Regions from separate parts of the Virgibacillus sediminis genome, predicted to be linked through region 2. Evidence: riboswitches for the same ligand, from Rfam matches in the RefSeq annotation. Region 2 holds a riboswitch; each other region holds the start of a gene.
What was found. A riboswitch is a leader RNA that binds a small molecule or an ion and turns the genes downstream of it on or off. The one in region 2 is predicted to bind preQ1.

Region 1 (5,244 bases), on a different contig from region 2:
CACATGGGCCTTCCCACCTGAAAGTTTATGCACGAGCCATGTATCAATGGTTCCAAACAGCAAATCGCCGTTTTCAGCTTTTTCCCGTGCATGATCTACATGGTCCAAAATCCACTTCACTTTCGTCCCGGAAAAATAAGGATCGATCAGCAGCCCAGTCTTTTCATGGATCATCTCTGTATACCCTTGCTCTTCCAATTGTTTACAAATGCCTGCCGTCTGTCTGGACTGCCAGACGATGGCCTTATGGATTGGCCTACCAGTGTTTTTATCCCACACCACTGTGGTTTCCCGCTGATTGGTAATACCTATACCAGCTACCTGTCCCGGATCTATTTCCGCTTTCCTCAGCGCATCGGCGATACAGGCTAACACAGATGTCCATATTTCATTGGCGTCGTGCTCGACCCATCCTGGACGAGGAAAGAACTGTTCAAATTCCTTCTGCCCTGTAGCCACTATTTTCCCCGCCTTATTGATGAGTATTGCTCGTGAACTGGTAGTCCCCTGATCAATCGAAAGCATATACTTCTCCCTCAAGCCAATTCCTCCTTAAATAGGTTGTCAGCAGCCGAACCTGATGTATTTACTACGATGATAGCAATTAAAGCGCTTTATTTCCATACATTCTCTACTTCTATACCATGCACAAAAGCTTATTAACTTCCATCTTCCCCAATTGGACTTTTCCCATAACAAAGATCCTTGTAACAGATTTTCGTTAAAAACAAAATAAAACGCCATCCCTTAAGAGGAATGGCGTACCGTAAGATCTTCCGGTTTTACTGTGTTCTGTTTCCTGGCTATATTTACCAGCAGATATACAATCGGTGTATCAATCAGTGCCACGATCAGTTTAAAAACATATTGCGTGGCAATCATGCCGAGGAGAACCCCTGTCGGAACAATGCCCCAGAAGGCAACCGTAATAAAAATAGTCGTGTCTACAAGTTGTGCGGCTGCAGTAGAGAGGTTATTCCGCAGCCATAATTTTTTCCCGCCATAACTCTCTTTCAGCCGATGAAATAGACTCACATCTAGATGCTGACTGGCAACATAGGACAACAAGCTGGCCGCCATCACTCGGAAACTCCCACCCAAAATCGTCTCAAATTCCGTCTGGAGACCGAAACTTGACGCGGCAGGAAGCTGGATGGCAATCAAAATGAACACCATTACCAGCACTTGGGTAAAGAATCCTGCTTGAACGGTTTTTCGTGCAGCATCCCTGCCATAGACCTCACCGATGACATCTGTAATCAAGAAGGTGATGACATAGACAATGACTGCAGCCGGCAGAATAAATTCCCCGACACTGAATAATTTGACACCTAAAATATTTGAGATAACTAAAAGTCCAACAAATAAAGCATTCAAATAGATAAACATAGAAAACCTCCTAAATCAACAGAGAGATTTCTGCCAACCCTCTATAAAGCCCTTAGCGGTTATCAACGGTTTCCGGATACATGTCATGGTTCATCATCCGATGTTCTGCCATTTTTTCATACTTCGTGCCCGGACGTCCGTAATTGCAATAAGGGTCGATGGAAATACCGCCACGCGGTGTGAATTTCCCCCATACCTCTATATATCGTGGGTCCATAAGTTCCACCAGATCATTCATAATGATATTCATACTGTCTTCATGGAAGCCTCCATGATTTCGAAAGCTGAAGAGATAGAGCTTTAATGCCTTGCTTTCAACCATTTTTACGTCAGGGATATAACTTATATAAACGGTCGCAAAATCCGGCTGATTGGTGATAGGACATAGGGTGGTGAATTCGGGGCAATTGAACTTCACAAAGTAATCGCGGTCCTGGTGATTATTTTCAAAGGTTTCCAACACCCCTGGATTATAGTCAAAATCGTAGCTGACCCCCTGGTTGCCCAGCAGTGTCAAATCGGATACATCCTGTTTTTTCATTACATTCCTCCTCTGTATCGATTGGATCAATTATCGGAAATCTGCTTGTGGTTTTTGTTGAAATAATAAAAAGCCATGTGTCCTAAGGCACATGGCTTCATAATTATGAATTAGTGCTTAGTTTTTTATAGAGGGTTGGACTAAGAACCTCTCACGTATTCAACGTTTCTATTATACACATTCCTGTTTTTCCTGTCATCCGCAATTTTTTATTTATAATATACATATTATTTTGTAATATTTTCATTCCTGGAATGAGTCACAATATGATATATTGGACCTATAGTTAATGTTCATTCAACCTTCTATACTTCCGTCAGCTCCGACCATACAGGCTGGCAGAAGTTCCCGAAAGGAGCAGAAATAATGAAGGATCGCCTCCATACCATACAAACATGTACAAAGGAGCACGGACCCGGCCTGCGTTATCTGTTGGTCATGCAAGGATGTCCCATGCGCTGTAGATCGTGTCATCAGCCAGACAGCCGGAGAATCAGCGAAGGCCGGGAGATAACCGTGGAAGAGATTGTCCAAGAAGTAACAACCTACCTCCCCTTCCTGCAGGCTTCAGGAGGTGGAATTACTGTCAGCGGAGGTGAAGCTCTTCTCCATACCAAATTCCTTAATAAATTGTTCAGCGAAATGAAAAAACTGGGGGTGCACACGGCAATTGATACGGCAGGGGGCTGCTATACGAAATCCGACTTTTTCATGAAGCAGCTGGACCAGCTGCTATCCAATACCGACTTGGTTCTATTGAATCTGAAGCAGATTGATCCGGATAAACATAGAGCACACACGGGAATCACGAACAGCCATATTCTGGAGTTCGCCCGCCATTTATCTGATAGAAATGTGCCGGTATGGATTCGTCATGAACTGATCGAAGGTGTCAGTGACCACGATGAAGACCTCATACTTCTCTCCGATTTCATCCATACATTGAAAAACGTAGAAAAGGTGGAGGTGCTTCCCTACCTGAACGGAGACAAACCAGGTTATCAGTTAGAAGGTATGAAAACACCTACAGCCGCACGCCTCAGCAATGCAGAGCAGATACTGAACCATCAAATCATTTAAAAGGTACGAGGGGCAGAGATGCTCCGGTTGGCTACGTATAGATTCTACTCAGTGAACACCTAAAAAGGGGTTGTGACATATCAAAACGTTTAACTCTATAGGCGAACAATAATCTGAAATAGCGGAGGAAATACACGTAGACTCCTGCGGGAGGAAAGGCATAGGTGAGATCCCACAGTGCGTCAGCACGAGGAGGCCCACCAGCCGCCCGCTGAAAGCGAAGTGTATTTTCCGAAGCGGTTTATATCCACTAATCAAATTTTCTAGTTCGTTCGGATTTATCATTGAATAAAACACTTTTGTCCCAATCTTACTCTTATTTTGCAAGTGTCATGGTCCACTCATGAACCTCACATTCCCTGGCACCACTTGTTACATATGGATCTTGTTTCGCCAGCTCTTCCGCCTCTGCAAAATCAGCTGCCTGATAAATAACCAGTCCGCCGGTTCCATCAGTAAAGCGGCCTTTCGCGAAGATTTTGCCCTCTTCCTCTTTCTCTTCTAGATACGCAAGATGCGCCGCTCGCAGCTCTTTACTCTTCCCTTCATCTTTCATTGGCAGAAATACTGCAAAATACTTCATGATCCAACTTCCCCCTTCATCAATTTATCCCTGGAACAATAGATAGGACACAATAAAATAACCGATGACTGTAATAATTGACGGGATGCTGTACGTCCACAATGATGCAGAACGTTTTCGCAGCAAGGCCCAAATCAGCACTGCAGAGAGCACGCTGATGGCAATCCCGGTATATAGATTGGAATAAGAAACATCAGCCATGATAGAGCCGCCTTGGTATACTGCATCCGATATTGCAAGGATGATCATATTGAACATATTACTTCCGAGGATGGAGCCGACAGCAAGGTTCATGTTCTTCAATCTCAACGCTGCATAGACAGAAACCGCTTCTGGCAGGGATGTCGTTGCGGCGATAAGGAAACTTCCAACAAAGCTCGATCCCATGCCGGTGATTACCGCTATCTGATCGCCGGTGATGGATAATACCGAACCAGCCAGCAGGATTGCTACGGCAGCGATAATGAACCCTATCACCGCTTTTTTGACTGAAATGTCCTTTGGAGGTTCTTCTCTGCCGGCCTCCGGGCTGTCGCCCATCAATGCCTCCGTCGGTTCCGGAGCGGAAGGCATACGACTGATGACAACCATACCGATCACGTATACAAGCAGTACCAACAGTGCATCCACACCAATTCCTAAAATCGTATAGTCAATCCGCAGGAAGAGAGCCAATGTCACCATCAGCATTAGGAACAAACCCAGCACCGCTGAAAACAAATGGCTTCTGCCCGCTTGAAGATACAACTGCCTTCTACGGTACACCAAATCAAACACCGCCAGGATCAGCAGGTTGAATAGGTTTGATCCAAGCATATTGCCGATAGCAATATCGACATTGTTGATCAAAACTGCGGAGAAACTGGTGGTGACTTCGGGAAGAGAGGTAGCTCCAGCCAGAAGGATCGTTCCGACAACCATACCGCCCATATTGGTCTTTTCACTGATAACATCCGCATACTCGGACAGCTTCATGGCAGTATATACAGTTAGTGCTGCTGCAAGGAAAAATATTACGAATACCAATAGAATCACTCCTAATTTCAAGACCTATCCTCTAATATACCCCCAACCTCCAAAATTGAAAAGCAAACTGTACAACTAATTCACTGACTCCAAATACTGGAGATTAAAAAAGCCCTGCCGACAATTCGACAGGACTTCAATGCTTCTAATTATGTCTATGGAAAATACAAGGCCTAATAGGGATGCCCTCCCCCCGACAGACCCATCTACCTGCTGATCTTCACATCATATTCACGCAACCAATAATCAATTTGGCAAAGATGGGCAATCAGCTGCGGCCCTTTCATCAGCTGACCATACCATGGATCTTTAAATTCCTTTCCTTCCGTGCGATTGATGGCTTCCACCTTTTCCCGCTTCATGAATTCGAACAATGGGGAATCAGGATCTGCCAGAATCTCATCCATCCATGTCACGGCCGCTTTCGTATATTCCGGCTGAAAGGTTCTTGGATACGGACTTTTTTTCCGATAGAGTACATCATCCGGCAGTATGCCTTCCAATGCTTTTCGTAAAATGCCTTTTTCTCTGCCTCCATGCATTTTTATTTCCCAGGGAATGTTCCATACGTATTCCACCAATTTATGATCGGCATACGGGACGCGCACCTCTAAGCTTGCCCCCA
Region 2 (5,244 bases):
ATTGGCAAATCCGATCTGTCATTGTTAACGTTAAAAGTATACCGGCGGAGGAATGCCGGTTTTTTACCATGAAAAAAGGTGGAAGGAATATGAGGATACTGGCTGTTACGGGTTATAAACCGATGGAATTGAATATTTTTAAAGAAGATGACCCGCGTATTTCCTTTATCAAGGCCGCTTTCGAGAAGAGATTGACCGGCTTGATGGGAGAGGGGCTTGAGTGGGTGCTGATCTCCGGCCAGATGGGAGTGGAGATGTGGACGGCGGAAGTGGTGCTCGATCTCAAGGAGGAATATGATATCCGTTTGGGGATTTTTCCGCCATTTGAGAATCAGGAATCCCGCTGGCCTGAGCCATTGCAGGAGAAATACCAGGAATTGATGATGGTCGCCGATTTTTACCAACCCATCTATAAAGGGGAGTACAAAGGGGCATATCAATTTAAGGCTAAAAATATGTGGCTTGCCGATAAAAGTGATGCCTGTTTACTATTAATGGATGAAGAGTTCCCGGGAAGCACCCGTTTTTTCCATGCGGCAGCAAAGGAGAAGGAGAACTATCCCATTTACACCATCACTCCGGCTGACCTCGATGACATTGTGGAAGAAATGCGGATGTCCGACCCGGATTATTGGGGGTAGCCTGACTCCTTCCTGGTAGGATAGAGCCCTGGTCGGAAACGGGGAATATGCACGGGGCAGCAAGTGATAAAATAGGCTATGGAAAATAATCCGCTCGATACAGGCATATACATATATAAATATTTCAATGGAAAGGCGGAATGGTCTTGAATTACTATCCTGTGCAGTACAGGCAGCCGGCCGGTCTGAGGCGGATCATTACGGTTGTCGGAAAAGGAAGTGTATCGGCATCCCCAGATGCAGCCAGGATCCAGCTGGGGGTTGTAACGGAAGATGAGTTGCTTGCCCAGGCCCAGCAAGAGAACAGTTCGCGGATGAACCAGGTTATTGGAACACTGAGGAATCAAGGAGTGGCTGCTGAAAATATCCGGACGACTGCCTACCGGATTGAACCAAGATATGATTATGTGGACGGGTCACAGGTGTTCAGGGGATATGAGGTCTACCATGAAATTACCGTGACAGTAACAGATATCGGACAGGCGGGTGCGCTGATCGATGCAGCGGTCCAGAGCGGTGCCAATCGTGTGGTCGGAATTCGGTTGATCCTCCGCGACCAGGAGGCAGTATACCAGCAGGCACTCCAATCGGCCTTGAGCAATGCGGTATCCAAGGCGGTTGCTCTGGCGGGGACCATGCAGGTCTCCATCGATACGACACCTATCAACATTACCGAGCAGTCCGTCCAAGCTGTCCAGCCCTATGCGGCATTCACACTGGCTGAGGAGGCTGCGGTGACACCGATTGAGCCTGGACAGCTCACCATTACAGCAGAAATCGAGGCGGAATTCGCCTATTGATCAAAGCAGCGGACATTCCGCTGCTTTTTTTAAAAGGATGAATGGGAGCATCAGGGGAATATAAATGTTATAATAATTTAAAATATTTCCATCAATGGCAAAGAGGGGGATGACATGGATTTTGAAATCCGGCGGGCGAGGAAAAAGGATATCAAACATGTACAGCAGGTGGCTGTGAAGAGTTGGAAAGAGACCTATAGAGGAATCATTCCGCCAGAGATCCAGGAGAAATTTCTGCAGAATGCCTATAGTGACAGGTCCATGAAAAAGCGTCTGAAACATACACATATCTTTGTCGCTGAAGCGGGTGACCGGATTGTCGGCTTTGCGAACTTTTCCCAGGTGAAGGAGAATGGAAAGGTGGAACTGGGAGCCATCTATCTCTATCCGGATTATCAAGGAAATGGAATCGGCACTGCTCTGCTGTATGAAGGAGTAGATCATCTCGGAGGCGTGGAGGAGGTCCACTTGAATGTGGAGAAGCAGAATGAAATCGGCAAGAGATTTTATCATGCCAAGGGGTTTGAGGCGGTTTCGGAATTCAAGGATAATTTTGACGGGCACACCCTGAATACCATTCAAATGGTCTTGAAAATCAAGGATGCGGCAGGCACGGCGTAGGTCTTTGGGAAAGATAAACTGCGGTTGCGGAGGAGGAGCAGCATGTGCTATGAGGGAAGGATTTCTGCATGGTCAGGAACTTTGCTAGTAATTGCAGGGATGATTTCCATCAATTTATCGATCTATGCATTACTAGCCTTTATCCCGGTATACTTAGTTTGTTGCAGCCTGAAATGGCAGATCCGGATGGAGGATGAAGCATTTCATGTACGGGTATTGTTGTTCGGCCAAAGAGTCTACCGGAAAATATACCGTCCGGATGAAGTCGTGGCAGTGAAATTCCTGCGCATCGGCTGGGCGAAGAAGGCAGCCAGGATCAAGTTGAAGCAGGGGCTGCCGATCAGGATAGAGAACTTCCGGCCGTCCGGCATATTCCGGGAGTTGGCCGATTATGCTGCCCGCCATGGAATTGCCGTGCATAAGACCAGGGACTACAGCGTGCTGGAGAGAATGGACCGTACACGGAAGCGAACCGGGACAGCAGATGGGGGAACCAGCCCGGTGGATGGAAGGTAGTTTAAAAAACTTCTCCAAGAGGAAGGATATATATAACCTTTTGTATGGGAGGAGAAATCCATGGGGCGTTTGATTCGCAGATTGGTAAAATACGGACCGGTGATTTATCCGGTTGTACGTAAATTTTTAAATAAACGGAAACAGCGGAATATGACGAACAGCGGGCGATAGAATCCACTTCCGGGTGAAAAACCCGGGAGTTTTTTCATGGATGTGAAGGTTTATGCTAGTAGGATTAGCCATGTCCTCTGTCCATCCAAGGATAAAACTGTTACGGTAAACAGTCCGGTTGTGTTAGAATTAGTTGAAAACAGAAAAAGAAGTCTGCTTGATGCAGGAGAGGTTCGCAATTCCATCCCTCTATAAAAAACTAAGGAGACAAACAACACTGCCTTCTTTGTGTTGTTTTTTTAGTGGGAAAATGCTTGCTTCTCTTTCTATTGAACAAGAGGCTGTTTTGATGTGAAGTCTACTCCGAGGGTGACCTGATCAATAAAAACAGCCTGAAGAAAAGAGGAGGAAATGAACATGAATAATAAAAAGGCGATTGTTGTATTCAGCGGCGGGCAGGACAGTACGACCTGTCTGTTTTGGGCGCTTAAAAAATTCGATGAAGTGGAAGCAGTGACTTTTCAATATGGCCAACGGCATAGCGAAGAGCTGGATTGTGCAAGAGAAATCTGTCAGAAGCTCCAGGTGCCGCATCATGAATTGGATATGTCGTTATTGAACCAGCTGGCCCCGAATGCGTTGACACGCAAAGATATGGACATTACGGAGGGGGAAGACGGCCTTCCTTCCACCTTTGTGCCGGGAAGGAATCTGCTGTTTCTTTCCTTCGCAGGTGTGCTGGCAAAACAGGTGAATGCTGCCCATTTGATTACCGGAGTATGTGAGACCGACTTCAGCGGCTACCCGGACTGCCGGGATGTTTTCGTGAAATCGCTGAATGTGACGCTCAACCTTTCAATGAATGAGGACTTTGTGATCCATACACCGCTAATGTGGCTCGATAAAGCCGGAGTATGGGAACTGAGCGACCAATTGGATGCTTTCGAGTTTGTAAAAGAGCATACGTTGACGTGCTATAACGGTGTGAAAGGAAGCGGCTGCGGCGAATGCCCTGCCTGCAAGCTGCGCCAAAGAGGGCTGGAGCAGTATGAAGCACAGAAGGCCGGGGTGCATACAGAATGATGCAGCAAATATACCCGCCGGCAGTCCATGGCTATTCGTTTGAAATCAATAAAGACTTCCATTTCGCTGCCGCCCACTATGTACCGCATGAAGATGCGGGGAAGTGCAGTGTGCAGCACGGCCATACGTACTTCACCAACATCACGGTGGCAGGAGATGAATTGGATCATACCGGCTTCCTGGTCAACTTCAAAAAGGTAAAAGATCTGATTCATAAACGCTTTGACCATACGACCTTGAATGAGGATGCATCTTTTTCAGATGAAGATGCAGAGTTCTTTCCGACCACAGAGGTAGTGGCACGGACCATCTGGGAAATCGTACAGGAATATCTGGATACCCTCCCGAATAAGCCTGCATGTGTCCAGGTTTACTTGCGGGAAACACCGACAAGCTATTGTATTTATAGGCCAAAGGAGGGGGATCGGATATGACGATACCTGTGATGGAAATATTCGGGCCGACTATTCAGGGGGAAGGAATGGTGATTGGCAGGAAGACCATGTTTGTACGGACGGCAGGCTGTGACTATTCCTGTTCCTGGTGTGACTCCAAATTCACATGGGATGGCTCGGAGAAGGACGCCATCAGGAAAATGGAACCGGCGGAGATTGTGGATGCCTTGAAGCAGGAGGGCGGCGAACATTTCGGCCATGTCACCATTTCCGGAGGGAATCCTGCACTGCTGGCAAGGCTGGATGGGCTGATCGATCTGCTGCATGCGGACGGAATCAAGGTGGCACTGGAAACACAGGGAAGCAGATGGCAGGAGTGGTTTACGAAAATTGATGATCTGACGCTGTCACCGAAGCCGCCGAGCTCCGGCATGAAAACAAACTTTTCCGTGCTCGACTTCATTATCGAATCACTGCAGCTTAAGCAGGAAGGCAGCTTCAGCCTAAAGGTGGTCATTTTTGACGAGGACGATCTGGTTTATGCGCAGGAGATCCATCAACGCTATCCGCAAGTGGAACTGTTTCTCCAGGTTGGCAATGATGATTTGGAAACCACCGATGAGAAAGAGTTTCTGCCATATTCATTGCGCCGGTATGAACAGCTGATTGACCGGGTCATGGAGAATGACATTCTGAAAGATGTAAGGGTGCTTCCGCAGCTGCATACGTATCTGTGGGGGAATAAGCGCGGCGTTTAGAGAGGCGTGCAGACATGGAAACTTACGGGGCGAGGCCTGAGCGGAGGTCGCCCCCCGCGGAAATATGCTTCGCTTTCCGCTGGCGGCTGGTGAGCCTCCTTGTGCTTAGCGATTGCGGGTCTCGCCTAGGCCTTTCCTCCCGCAGGAGTCTCCGCATATTTCCTCCGCTGATTCAGTTCATTGTTCGCGTTTTTTTTGAGTAAAATAATTTAGTTCTGTCCAGATGTTGGCTGGTAACTGGCGTAATTATGACATCCTCATCCAAATCATTTCCGACAATAATAACAGGGCGCTGTTTAGTTTGACGATTTCCTTTTAA
Region 3 (5,244 bases), on a different contig from region 2:
ATGGAACGGGTAAAAGAGGATATAAAAAACTACGGTATGAAAACATCGGACTTTGCTATTCTGGAAGCTTTGTATCATAAAGGGGAATTGACGGTTAAGCAGATATCCGAAGCAGTATTGATCAATACTGGATCTATCACCTATGTCATAGATAAACTAGAAGCCAAAGGATTGTTGAAACGGCGGCCATGTACGGAGGATCGACGGGTTGTCTATATTCATATCACCGATCAGGGCAACCAGCTGATGGATGAAATTTTCCCCAAACATCAACAGGTGATAGAAGAAATCTTCTCCGGCGTTTCTAATGAAGAGAAGGAAACTATTGTAGAAGCCCTTAAGAAAGTAGGAATAGAAAACGGACAGTAAGTCTGCTGCCGTTTAAAGTACAAAGTTTTCAAAGAGAGGAGCAATTCAGATGAAACATATTTTCCAACAAGGAAGCAATCCCGATAAACCTACCTTGCTCTTGTTACACGGAACAGGCGGCACGGAAGAGGACTTGCTTCCTCTTGCCAAAGAGGTGGACCCCGAAGCAAATGTATTGAGTGTTCGGGGAAATGTATTAGAAAATGGCATGCCGCGTTTTTTCAAACGTCTTGCCGAAGGTGTATTCGATGAAGAAGACTTAATCTTTCGTACAAAGGAACTGAATGATTTTCTGAACGATGCAGCTAAAAAGTATAATTTCTCGAGAGATAATATTACTGCTGTCGGGTACTCGAACGGGGCAAATATAGCAGCAAGCCTGTTGTTCCATTACCAAGACAGCCTTGCCGCGGCCATCCTGCATCATCCCATAGTGCCGCGCAGGGGAATCAATCTTCCGGACTTATCCGGAAAACAGGTATTCATCGCTGCCGGAATCAACGATCCCATCTGTCCTTCAGAGGAATCCGAAGACCTGCAATCCCTCCTTGGAAATGCAGGGGCTTCCGTTGAACTGCATTGGGAGAACAGAGGTCATCAGTTGACTATGGCAGAAGTGCAAGCAGCAAAAAAATGGTATCAAACCATCTAAAAAAACCGTTCTGCCATACAGCTTGGCAGAACGGTTTTTTCAAATTATGAACAGGTCATCCAGGGAGCACCAGCTATTTTGTATGTTCCACTATGAGATGGATCTTATTGCCCGACGGGTCTTCTACTCTATAAGCATCCCCTGCTTTTTCTACGTTAAATTCTGCCTGCTCGAGACGGTCAACAGCTTCCTGCCTTGCTTTTCCATCAGGGAAAACGAGGGAGTACCAGCGAAGCCCAGCACTATTTGTAGAGGGCTTCCCAGCCCCTTCCCCATTCCAGATATTCAGGCCGATATGATGATGGTATCCGGCGGTGGATATAAACAATGCACCTGGATAGGTCGTCACTATATCAAACCCAAGACCATGCTTATAAAATACTTCTGCATCTGTCAAATTTGCTACATGCAAATGAATATGCCCCATGACAGTCTTCTGGGGCAGTCCATGCCATTCCCGATCGCTTTCAGCAACCAGACTATCTCCATTGAGAGGTTCCGTAACCATCTTAACTTTACCGCCACTCCATTCCCATTCGCCGGAAGGACGGTCCCGATAGACTTCAATGCCATTTCCATCAGGATCGTTAAAATAGAGAGCTTCACTTACATGATGGTCAGAGGCGCCTAATTGCAGCGTCTGCCCTGACTTAATAAGATGGGTCAAGAAGCTGGAGAGGTCAGACCGGGATGGAAGTAAAATAGCAAAGTGGAACAACCCGGTTTTCCGCTCTTCTTTCGGCAGGGCGCCTTCAGGCTCGACAATGGTTAACAGCGGCCGGCTGCCATCAGCTGTCAGCGAGACAGTATTCCCCGACTTTTCCAACACGTTGAATCCAACCACTTCCTGATAGAAAGCAAGGGATCTATCCAGATCGGTAACATTAATGTTCACTTGCCCGACATGGGTTGCCGGACTTCTAAAAAATTTCTCCTCCATGTATAAAACGTCCTTTACATTATATTGATTACCTAATTTAACTAAGTTACTATATGTAACTATTGTAGGGTCTCCACTAAGTTTTGTCAAATTGTTCCGCTGTCTGTTACAGGTATCCTTCCCAATGCCGCTTGTTTATATTATACTTGTTAGGTTCAGACCGTGGTTCGGGAACCTCCCACGATAAAAAACTAAGGAGAGAAGAAATATGAAATCTAACACAATCGTCGTAAACGCTTTGCTTGCGGCATTATATATCACTGTATCGATGGTGATACAGCCCTTTGGCTTTACCAACGTACAATTCAGGATCCCCGAAATGTTCAACCACCTTGTTGTCTTTAACAAGAAGTACTTTTTCGGTATTGTTCTCGGTGTCTTTCTAAGCAACCTCTTCTTTTCCCCGCTGGGAATCTATGACCTAGTGTTTGGTGTTGCTCATTCCGCCATATCACTTGGCATCATCATATTCCTCGCAAAGTATATAAAAAACATTTGGGTGTTGTTGGTTCTTAATACACTTATTTTTACATTCAACATGTTTATTATTGCCTTTGAGTTGAACCTGGCATTGGGGCTGCCTTTCCTATTCACTTGGCTGACAACTGCCGCAGGAGAATTTGTGGTCTTAGCAGTCGGTATTCCGGTTATGTATGCACTCAACCAGCGCCTCCACTTTCATAAGTTATTATAAAAACAGCAGCCTTTCCTGTATCAGCAGACGAAAGGCTGCTGTTTTCCTTTCTGTTTACATATTCATCAATATAGGGAAAAATACAAAGTAGGCATCAAATCGAAAGGATGAGATGAAATGATAGTAAGGGAACATGATAGCGAATTTGTCTTAGTCGAGCAGCACCACCATGCCGAACTTTCCGGAGAAATCATGGAAAAATGGAAAGGGTTCCGTGGGAAAGAATGGAAGGAATCAGTACTCTATGCCATCCAGCAGCATGATTTAGGGTGGAAGGAATTTGATAAACAGCCTTTCTGGAATGATGCAAAACATGAACCTTTTACATTTACTGACTTCCCCATCCATCCGAAAATTGTCCTATATACCCTCGGGATTGATGAAGTGGAAAAAAGAGATCCTTATGCTGCGCTTCTCTGCAGTGAACATTATAAGCGGTTTCTTGCTGCTGAATCCGGCAAGGAAGCAGAACGGTTCGTACAACAGGAAGAGGCAAGACAACAGCGGATCATCGAGAGCCTCTCCAATTACAACAAACGTTTGTTTAAATTTCATTATGGGCTGGTCCAGCTTGGTGATAACTTTTCCCTGTATGTCTGCATTAACGACCCGGGGGTTAAAAAGCAAGATGAACACCCATTCTTCAAGCAAGGCATTCCTCTTCCTTTTAAACTGGAGGGATTCTCCAAAGATGTGATAGACATAAAATGGCTGGACCAACAAACAGTCGCCATTGAAAACTTCCCATTCGAGGAGCCACTCGAAGTTACAGTTGAACAAAAGAGGGTTCAAAAGAAGGATATCCAAGATAAGGGTCTAATTGCGTGTTATGAGGAAGCGGAAACAGAAAAGGTCCATGTCCGGCTTGTCCCTGCAGAATAATGGCCATGGTTGCCGGCGCCTTTATCACAAGCGCCGGCCAGCCTACAAACCTTCTTTCTTCCCTCTGATCCCTAGTCATAAAGGACAATTCTTCTCCCTATAAAAAGTCTCTCCCTTTCCCGGAAGAATTAGATTAATAAACCTCCATAAAGGTCATTATATGAATAGCGCCTCTTAGATGGGGTGGTGGCGTCCTATGGCATCCTTGTGCCAAAATACTTATGGAAAGAGGAGATACTGCATGGCTGAAGACAAATCCAATGGCAAGCCCACCAATTATGAAAATGATGATACCCTGACCAACAGGCAGGGCCATCCAGTCACCAACAACCAAAGCATACGCACAGTGGGAAATCGTGGTCCAAGTACATTAGAGAACTATGATTTCATTGAAAAAATCAGTCATTTTGACAGGGAAAGGGTTCCTGAGCGGGTGGTCCATGCACGTGGGGCCGGCGCCCATGGCTACTTTGAGGCTTATGGAACTGCAGGAGAAGAGCCCGTTTCCAAATACACAAGGGCTAAGCTCTTTCAAGAAAAAGGAAAGCGTACACCAGTATTTGTCCGCTTTTCCTCGGTAATACACGGCGGGCATTCCCCCGAGACATTAAGAGATCCTCGTGGTTTTGCGGTTAAATTCTATACAGAAGATGGAAACTGGGACTTGGTTGGTAATAACCTGAAAATTTTCTTCATCCGTGATGCGATGAAATTCCCTGACATGATTCATGCCTTTAAGCCGGACCCGAAAACCAATATCCAGGACAGCCAACGGTTCTTCGACTTTTGTGCGAGCTCCCCGGAAACCTTCCATATGGTTACATTCGTCTACTCGCCTTGGGGAATTCCTGCAAATTACCGCCAAATGCAAGGCTCCGGTGTCAATACGTATAAATGGGTGAACAGCGAAGGGAAGGCTGTACTGGTAAAATACCACTGGGAGCCGAAACAGGGCATTAAAAACCTTACACAGAAAGAAGCAGAGGAAATACAGGCCAATAACTTCAATCATGCAACAGAGGACCTCTATGAGGCTATTGAGCAAGGGAACTACCCGGAATGGGAGCTTTATGTTCAGGTAATGAGCGATGATGAACACCCGGAATTAGATTTTGATCCGCTTGATGATACAAAATTGTGGCCGGAAGATCAGTTCCCGTGGCTGCCTGTAGGAAAAATGGTATTGAACAAGAATCCGGAGGACTATTTTGCAGAAGTGGAACAATCCGCATTTGGGACTGGTGTGCTCGTTGATGGACTGGACTTCTCTGATGACAAAATGCTCCAAGGCCGGACATTCTCCTATTCAGATACGCAGCGCTACCGTGTAGGAGCAAACTACCTGCAGCTTCCGATCAACCGTGCGAAAAAGCAGGTGAATACCAACCAGGAAGGCGGCAACATGCGTTATGAAGTAGACCGCCATGTCGGTGATAATAAAAACCCGAGCATCAATTATGAACCATCGATTCTCGGAGGTTTTAAAGAAGCCGAACAATCAGGAAAAGAGTATACACCTGAGGTGAAAGGAAAGTTGGTCAGAGAAACGATCGACCGGGATGATAACACAAAACAGGCCGGTGAAACATTCCGCATGTTCGAAGACTGGGAAAAAGATGAATTGCTCTCCAACCTTGTAGGAGATTTATCAGAATGTGATCAGCTTATTCAAAATAAGATGGTGGAGCTGGCAGAGTCTGCAGATGA

Region 1: it holds a riboswitch for preQ1, as region 2 does, so the genes downstream of both, queF (preQ(1) synthase) here and queC (7-cyano-7-deazaguanine synthase QueC) in region 2, are expected to answer to the same signal.
Region 3: it holds a riboswitch for preQ1, as region 2 does, so the genes downstream of both, ACFODW_RS03655 (QueT transporter family protein) here and queC (7-cyano-7-deazaguanine synthase QueC) in region 2, are expected to answer to the same signal.

Annotation. Positions count from the first base shown of each region.
Region 1 is NZ_JBHRRZ010000003.1:234,682-239,925, forward strand. Features, by position in the region: gene glpK (glycerol kinase GlpK) at 1-525, opposite strand, end outside; gene ACFODW_RS03065 (queuosine precursor transporter) at 748-1,389, opposite strand; gene queF (preQ(1) synthase) at 1,442-1,930, opposite strand; PreQ1 riboswitch class I at 2,042-2,087, opposite strand; gene pflA (pyruvate formate-lyase-activating protein) at 2,297-3,010, shown strand; gene ACFODW_RS03080 (YciI family protein) at 3,327-3,593, opposite strand; gene ACFODW_RS03085 (sodium:calcium antiporter) at 3,618-4,619, opposite strand; gene asnB (asparagine synthase (glutamine-hydrolyzing)) at 4,826-5,244, opposite strand, start outside.
Region 2 is NZ_JBHRRZ010000002.1:23,604-28,847, forward strand. Features, by position in the region: gene ACFODW_RS01115 (SLOG family protein) at 90-641, shown strand; gene ACFODW_RS01120 (SIMPL domain-containing protein) at 788-1,441, shown strand; gene ACFODW_RS01125 (GNAT family N-acetyltransferase) at 1,556-2,062, shown strand; gene ACFODW_RS01130 (hypothetical protein) at 2,105-2,578, shown strand; PreQ1 riboswitch class I at 2,912-2,958, shown strand; gene queC (7-cyano-7-deazaguanine synthase QueC) at 3,107-3,772, shown strand; gene ACFODW_RS01140 (6-pyruvoyl trahydropterin synthase family protein) at 3,769-4,206, shown strand; gene queE (7-carboxy-7-deazaguanine synthase QueE) at 4,203-4,925, shown strand; partial or broken gene ACFODW_RS01150 (hypothetical protein) at 5,098-5,232, opposite strand.
Region 3 is NZ_JBHRRZ010000006.1:47,511-52,754, reverse strand. Features, by position in the region: gene ACFODW_RS03670 (MarR family winged helix-turn-helix transcriptional regulator) at 1-369, shown strand, start outside; gene ACFODW_RS03665 (alpha/beta hydrolase) at 419-1,021, shown strand; gene ACFODW_RS03660 (VOC family protein) at 1,095-1,961, opposite strand; PreQ1 riboswitch class I at 2,118-2,162, shown strand; gene ACFODW_RS03655 (QueT transporter family protein) at 2,170-2,655, shown strand; gene ACFODW_RS03650 (DUF3891 family protein) at 2,773-3,537, shown strand; gene ACFODW_RS03645 (catalase) at 3,779-5,244, shown strand, end outside.